Solitalea lacus: one gene and its partner. The main gene of each other region encodes a partner of the protein of the gene in region 2 in a complex. Links are inferred from orthologs where the notes say so. Each region holds a gene or a part of one and is shown on either strand. Other genes may lie near its edges.

Region 1 (3,143 bases), 1.5 Mb from region 2 along the record:
AATCGTGCATCCACGTATTAACCTTTTTCTTCACCTCTTTGATCTCAGCATCATTATCTATGTTCATTAATACTCGATCGATCAACTCAACAATGGTATCCATATGCTGCTCTTGCATACCACGAGTGGTAATTGCTGCCGTACCCACACGGAAACCTGAAGTAACAAACGGAGATTTATCATCAAAAGGAACCATGTTTTTATTAGTGGTAATATCCGCAGCAACTAAAGCATTTTCTGCAGCCTTACCGGTTACATTTTTATTACGTAGATCGATCAACATTAAATGATTGTCAGTTCCGCCTGAAATAATTTGATAACCACGCTCAATAAAGGCTTGTGCCATGCGAGCAGCATTTTTCTGCACCTGAACAATGTAATTTTTATAATCGTCTGTCAATGCTTCGCCAAATGCAACAGCTTTACCGGCAATTACATGCTCCAAAGGACCGCCCTGCATTCCAGGAAATACGGCGCCATCCAAAATAGCTGACATCATCTTTAACTCACCTTTAGGCGTTTTTTGTCCCCATGGATTTTCGAAATCCTGACCCATCATAATCATACCGCCACGAGGACCTCGTAATGTTTTATGTGTAGTAGTTGAAACTACATGGCAATGTTTCATTGGATCATTCAACAACCCTTTTGCAATTAAGCCTGCAGGGTGAGCAATATCAGCTAATAGTAAAGCTCCCACCTGATCAGCAATAGCTCGGATACGAGCATAATCCCAATCGCGAGAATAAGCCGAGGCACCACAAATCATCATTTTAGGCTTTTCGCGCATTGCAACTTCTTCCATTTGCTTATAATCAATCAAGCCTGTTTCTTTTTCAACTCCATAAAAATGAGGCTGATATAAACGGCCCGAGAAATTAACCGGAGAACCATGCGTTAAGTGGCCACCATGAGAAAGATCAAATCCTAAAATCTTATCGCCAGCTTGCAATAATGCCAAAAACACTGCAGCGTTAGCAGAAGCACCTGAATGCGGCTGTACGTTTACCCAAGCAGCGCCAAACAATTGCTTTGCACGGTCAATAGCCAATTGTTCAACTTGGTCAACAACTTGACAACCTCCGTAATAGCGTTTGTTAGGCAAACCTTCGGCGTACTTGTTAGTCAAACAAGAGCCTTGTGCTTCCATTACTTGCTTACTAGTAAAGTTTTCTGATGCAATTAGTTCAATGCCTTCTTCCTGGCGTACTTCTTCTTTAGCGATTAGATCGAATAGAACGGAATCTCTGTTCATGTGAGAATTTGTTTTTTTAGTGTGTTTATTTAGGGGAAACCAATTGTTTCATCGGACAGAAAACAAATAGCTACCACTTTGAAATTCAGGAGTCGCGAATTTAATAACTCTTTTTTAGAATTAAGAAGAAGCTGTTAATATTGAATTGATTTAGGACAGAAAATAACAAATTGATAAATTCAGAATCCGTCTATTTTTCCATTTCCTCTACCGGTTCTTCAACTGACTCTTTAGGGGATATCCAGAAATTATTATATCCCAGCCCAATGCTGATATCCAGAATTTGCTGCTGCAGTAATTCTAAAACCGCCAGAAAACTATAAACCAATTGCACCTTATCTTGGCTGATCGCCAGTACATCCTCATAACTCACCCTGTTCTCCGATTCAAACAACTTCATCACTGCCACCTTTTGCTCTTCAATAGAATATGGATATTGAACAACTGTATGCACCACTTGCTGTTTGCCTGCAGCAAAACGTTGCATTACTTTTTCATAAACAGTCAATAGGCGATATAAATCCAGCGTTTGAAGCTCCTCTCCTGGTGCAGCCTGACTGGCAATTTGTTCAAGTTCACGAGCTATATTGCCGCGCCTCTCCTGCTTAAACCGCTCATCTTCCAGTTGGTGAAACTCATTTAAGACTGCCTTATACTTTTTGTATTCAAGAAGTTTTTGTACCAAATCCTGACGAGGGTCAATCTCATTACCCTCTGCATCCAATTCAGGGCGAGGGATTAACAGTTTGGCTTTAATACGCATTAAGGTAGCTGCCACCAAAATAAACTCACTGGCCAATTCAATATTCATGGCTTGCATAGCATGAATATAATCTAGAAAGTCATTAGTGATTTTTGCAATCGGGATGTCGTGAATATCCAATTCATCACGCTCTATAAAGAATAGAAGTAGATCAAATGGACCCTCAAACTGGGCTAACTTAATTTCGAAACTCAAAGCTTAATTTCTGTTTGCCGCAAAAATACATTTCCCAATTAATTATCAATACTATAATTTCAATCTTCACACAATAACTTTCTTAAACCTAGCTTATTAATTGAATTAACAATCAATCATTTATTACTACATTTATTAATAGAGCAGTGAAACCAAAGCGATTTTCTACCGTTTAAGTCATATATTTGCTGGCTTAAACAAATTAGTGTTTATTTAAACTAGAACAATGCAGGTTGAAGCGGGACCATTGTTAAAAACAATTAATTATCCTTCTGATTTAAGAAACTTGAAGGAAGAGCAACTGAAGGAAGTTTGTGAAGAATTAAGGCAGTATATAATTGACATCGTTTCTGTAAACGGTGGACATTTTGCAGCCAGTTTAGGTGTGGTCGAATTAACAGTTGCCCTGCACTATGTATTTAACACCCCTTATGACCAATTGATTTTTGACGTAGGCCACCAGGCTTACGGACACAAAATACTTACCGGGAGAAGGGAGGTTTTCCATACTAACCGTTTGTACAATGGAATCAGTGGATTCCCGAAACGTTCGGAAAGTGAATACGACACTTTTGGCGTTGGCCACTCATCAACCTCTATTTCTGCTGCCTTAGGAATGGCAGTAGCCTCTCATTATAAAGGAGAAAAAGATCGGCAACATGTTGCTATTATCGGTGATGGCTCAATGACAGCCGGGATGGCATTTGAAGCGTTGAATCATGCCGGAGTTGAAAACTCCAATCTGCTAGTAATCCTAAACGACAATTGTATGGCAATTGACCCTAACGTGGGAGCACTAAAAGAATACTTAACCGACATAACCACTTCTCAATCATACAATCAATTTAAAAGTGATGTTTGGAAGATATTAGGGCCAATAAGTAAGTTCGGTCCCAATGCCCGTGAAATTGTAAAAAAGATTGAAAAAGC
Region 2 (4,435 bases):
AAGGAGGCTGGGGAGTTGCTCGTTTGATGAATTTAAAAGATGAAATGCTAAAAGCATTTGAATCTGATTGCGGATCGGGTTGGTTATATAATTTTAAGGTTGGATCTAACCCTGATGCTATTAACACTGATCAAGCTACAATTGGCTTGTATCCAACCAGAACTAAAGATAAAACTACACTTGACTACTTTGCAAACAAAGCAGATGACGTATTAGTGCAATTATTGACTGATCCTGAAGGCAAAATTGTAGAGGAACACCGTTATCAACAGTTTAAAGAAGGTTTATTTAATTATGATTTAAGTAGATATCCTAAAGGGAGATTTTATCTTAAGGTAATTGTAAATGGACAAGAACGGTTTAAAAAACGTGTTCGTTTAAAGGAATAAGTTTTTTATCATAAAAAAGGAAAAGGCTGCTTTATAAATGTAGAGCAGCCCTTTGCTATTTATTAGCTCATTTTGTTCTTACGCTACATTTTCAACGCTACGCAAGTCTACAGGAACAACTCTTGAAATACCTTGTTCAACCATGGTTACTCCATAAATAATATCGGTGCTGGCAATTGTGCGTTTATTATGTGAAACAATTATGAATTGCGACTGATCTGAAAATTTACGAATGATATTATTGAATTTATCAATGTTGGTATCATCCAATGGCGCGTCAACCTCATCGAAAATACAGAAAGGCGCAGGTTTTAACAGATAAAGAGAAAACAGAATGGCCGTGGCCGTAAGTGTTTTTTCCCCTCCCGATAATTGGTTAATTGTTAATGGACGTTTTCCCTTAGGACGTGCAATAATGTCGATGTCAGACTCCAAAGGATCATTAGGATCTACCAATACCAAATCACAAGAATCTTCTTCATTAAATAAAGAGCGGAAAACCTTTTGGAAATTATCTCGGATTTGAGTAAAAGCTTCAAAGAACTGTGTTTTTGCTGTTCCGTCAATTTCATTGATGGTATCCATTAGCGAATTTTTAGCATCCAATAAATCTTGCTTTTGAGTAATAATGAACAAATAACGTTCATTCATTTCATTGTATGCCTCCATCGCCATTGGGTTAATGGTACCGAAATTATCTAGTTGGTTTTTAATTTTGTCAGTTTTCTGTTTCAGCTCATCTTCGGTTTCTTCAGGGAGCGCTTGTTCCATCAAATCATCAATTTCAATATTGAATTCAACAGACAAGCGTTCTTTAAGAGCATTCATGTCAATCATTAAATGCGTTTTCTTATCACGTAATTGATTAACCAAAGCTTCTGTATTATCTTTTTTTCGTCGAAGCTCATTTAATAATGATTCTAGGTCGTTAATCTTGCCCTTTGATTTATAATATTCTTCTTCTGCTTCAGTCAAGGCTTTTTCCAAAGCATCTTTCTGCTCATACATAGCCAAAAGATTCTCATCTCCTTCATCTGTATTTTGCAGTAGTTCGGAAATTTTAAGTTTAGCCTCAGCTAATTCAGTTTGGTTTTTCTCAATACGTTCGCTAGCGACCTTTGATTGACTGTTTTTATATTCAATATCTTTCAGAATTACTGAAAGCTTGTTTTGTTGTTGATGGAATGCAATGTTTTGGTTATTGAAATTGCTAGAATATTTGGTTACACTTTCAGAAATGATGTTGAATTCATATTGAAGGGTATTTAAGCGTTTTAAAGTTTCTTCTTTTTGAACAGTTAACTCTTCAACTTGCGGATTTATTTCTGCCAATTGCTTACGGTAACTGTTAATTTTCTGTTCAATATCTTCTTTTCGAAGGTTGGAGTTACTGATGAAATTTTTATGTTGCTCCTGGCGAGCTTCAAGTGTAACAAGTTCATTGTTCAGCTTATTCAGCTCTTGTCTTAATTGTGCTATTACAGCTGATTTGGTACTTGCTTTAAAACGTTGTAAATCTTCAGTCAGCAACTCGGTTTTGCCTTTTAATTCTGTAATCAGTGCCTGAAGTTTGGTAATTTCCTTTTGAAGTACTTCAAGGTTTTTAGCTCGGCCGATACGTTTTCCTTCAAACAGTCCAACGGACCCTCCAGCCATGCTAAAGCGAGTTTTAGAATACTTACCAGATTTGCTCAGAATAACATACTCACTATTAGCATTTGTCTTTATGGTATTTTCTTCATCCTTTTCAGCCAAGAAAACATTGTTCAGTAAAAAAGTACAAAGCTTTTGGTACTTTTCTTCTGATTCAATGATAGAAAGTGCTGAAAGGCAGTTTTCAGGTGTAAAAAGGTTTTCATTAGCGTCAAAGCTGTTGAATGAATCCAGGATGAAGAAGTTTGCACGACCTCTTGCTGCATCACTTAATAATTTAATTGCAGCCAAAGCCTCATCATGGTTCTGTACCACATAATAATTCATATAAGGCTCCAAATAATTCTCAATGGCAATACGATAATCTTCCTTACAAAAGAAAACATCGGACAACAACGGAGCATTTTTAGCCCAACTTGCATTTTTACGCAAAAACTTGATAGATTCAGGGTAACCTTCCAGGTTATCAACCAAACTTTTGGTTAGATTGTATTCGTTTTGCTTGGCATCTAAAGTACGACCCTCCTGTGAGATCTTATCCTTTGTTGTCTGCAGTTCTGCTTCTGTTTCAACAATACGTTGCTGCAAAGCTTCTTCTTCCGCTATGGCTTTATTCAGTTCTTCTTCTTTTCCAACGTAAGCCTCATTGGTTCGTTTTATAGCAGCGTTAAACTCATCAAGCTCTTGCTGTTTTTGCTGGGTTTCACCTTCGTTGCGATTTAATTCCTGTTGAAGAGATTCGAATTGAATTTCTAGGATATCCCGCTCTTTTTCAATCTTATAAATATCGTCTTGTAAGCCTCTGCTTTTAGTGGTTAGACTATCAACTTGGGTTTTTAATTCTGTTTGTTCAGTTTTTTTATCTTCAAGTTCAAATTTTAAATCTTCCAAAATCCGTTGAATGGTATTAAGACTTTCTTGTTCAGTAGCCCTGCTTTCCTCCAACTGCATTAAGATTTCTTTTGCTCCTTCCAACCAGTTTTTATCGTTAACCAATTCAGCTGATAAACGACCTTCTTTTTCCTGTAGGTATTTAAGTTGCTCGTTTTTAACTTTCTTTTCGTTTTCGTATTGTCGGATGCCGTTTATATAATCATTGGTCGCTTTTTGTTGAACTGAAAGGTTTTTCTCTTTTACTAAAGTTTCCGTTTTTTCAGCCTGAACAACTGCTTCCACCTTATCGCTTTCTGCTTGAAAGGCCATACGTTGATCATTATGACTGATTTCTTGCCGTTCAATTTCTTCAAGCGATGATTTAAATGATTGGATGCGGAAGGTGGCCAATTGTGTGCTAACCTCCTTGTATTGATCCTTTAGGCGATAATATCGCTCGGTTTTTTTTGCCTGAGTTTCTAGTGTTTTTAATTGTTTTTCAATTTCAAATAAGATATCCTCTACCCGGTTTAAGTCTGCCTCTGTATCTTTTAGTTTATTGAAAGTCTGTTTTTTACGGATTTTATATTTAGAAATACCTGAAGCTTCTTCAAATAAGTTACGACGAGATCCATCCTTATTATTCAGCATCTCTTCAATCATCTTTAACTCAATAATTGAATAAGAGTCAGGACCGATGCCTGTATCCAAAAATAAATCAGTAATATCTTTTAAACGGCAGGTTACATCGTTTAAACGATACTCACTTTCGCCGGTACGATACAGTTTTCGTGTTATGGTTACTGTACTGAAATCCGTGGGAAGGATATTTTTAGTATTATCAAACGTCAACGATACCTCAGCTAAATTGCTTGGTTTACGAGTACGTGAGCCATTGAAAATAATATTCTCCATTTTGTCTGATCGCAGGTATTTGGCACTTTGTTCACCTAATACCCAACGAATGGCATCCACTACGTTTGATTTTCCACAACCATTAGGTCCTACAATGGCTGTTACACCTTCGTCGAAATTGATTGTTATTTTATCTCCAAAACTCTTAAATCCCCGTACTTCAAGCTTGGTTAACTTCATGCAAATTTTATCGTTTAATAGCTAGTTGTGAGTGACTAACGGCTAATATTTTGATAGATAGTTTGTTGTATCTTTCAATTAATTGTTGTCGAACACTGAAAACTAAATTGAGGTGCGAATTTAACATAATGTTTTTGTGCACTCAAAGGGTTTAAATATATTTACTAAATCATTTTTAGTAGAATTTTTTTATACACATCACTAATGGATCAGTTCAAGGAGTTTTTACCATTTGTTGTTTTTGCCGTTATAGCTTTATTGCGTGTTTGGAATGAGTTTAATAAAAACAAAAAAAAGGAACAAACAATCACTCAGTCAGCACCTACCAAACAAAGTAAAACTACTTGGTCTAGTCCTTCTGGACAACCTTCCAATAAACAAACCTCTTCAAATCCTTCTCAAACAGTTGGCCCGCCGCCTTTAAA

The links.
Region 1: the proteins of smc (region 2) and L2B55_RS03650 are in contact, whole or in part, in a crystal structure (PDB 3ZGX), measured with the Bacillus subtilis proteins. The link is inferred for Solitalea lacus from one-to-one orthologs.

Annotation. Positions count from the first base shown.
Region 1 is NZ_CP091740.1:854,724-857,866, reverse strand. What follows is about bases 330-3,143. They hold L2B55_RS03650 (segregation and condensation protein A), read right to left. Parts: upstream 2,214-3,143; coding sequence 1,446-2,213; downstream 330-1,445. Other genes in these bases: dxs (1-deoxy-D-xylulose-5-phosphate synthase), read left to right, coding at 2,440-3,143; glyA (serine hydroxymethyltransferase), read right to left, coding at 330-1,255. Also shown: more of glyA, read right to left, coding at 1-329. UniProt on the Bacillus subtilis protein: Participates in chromosomal partition during cell division. May act via the formation of a condensin-like complex containing Smc and ScpB that pull DNA away from mid-cell into both cell halves.
Region 2 is NZ_CP091740.1:2,361,787-2,366,221, forward strand. The notes cover bases 268-4,373. They hold smc (chromosome segregation protein SMC), read right to left. Parts: upstream 4,011-4,373; coding sequence 468-4,010; downstream 268-467. Other genes in these bases: L2B55_RS10005 (peptide-N-glycosidase F-related protein), read left to right, coding at 268-389; L2B55_RS10015 (hypothetical protein), read left to right, coding at 4,215-4,373. Outside these bases: more of L2B55_RS10005, read left to right, coding at 1-267; more of L2B55_RS10015, read left to right, coding at 4,374-4,435. UniProt on the Bacillus subtilis protein: Required for chromosome condensation and partitioning.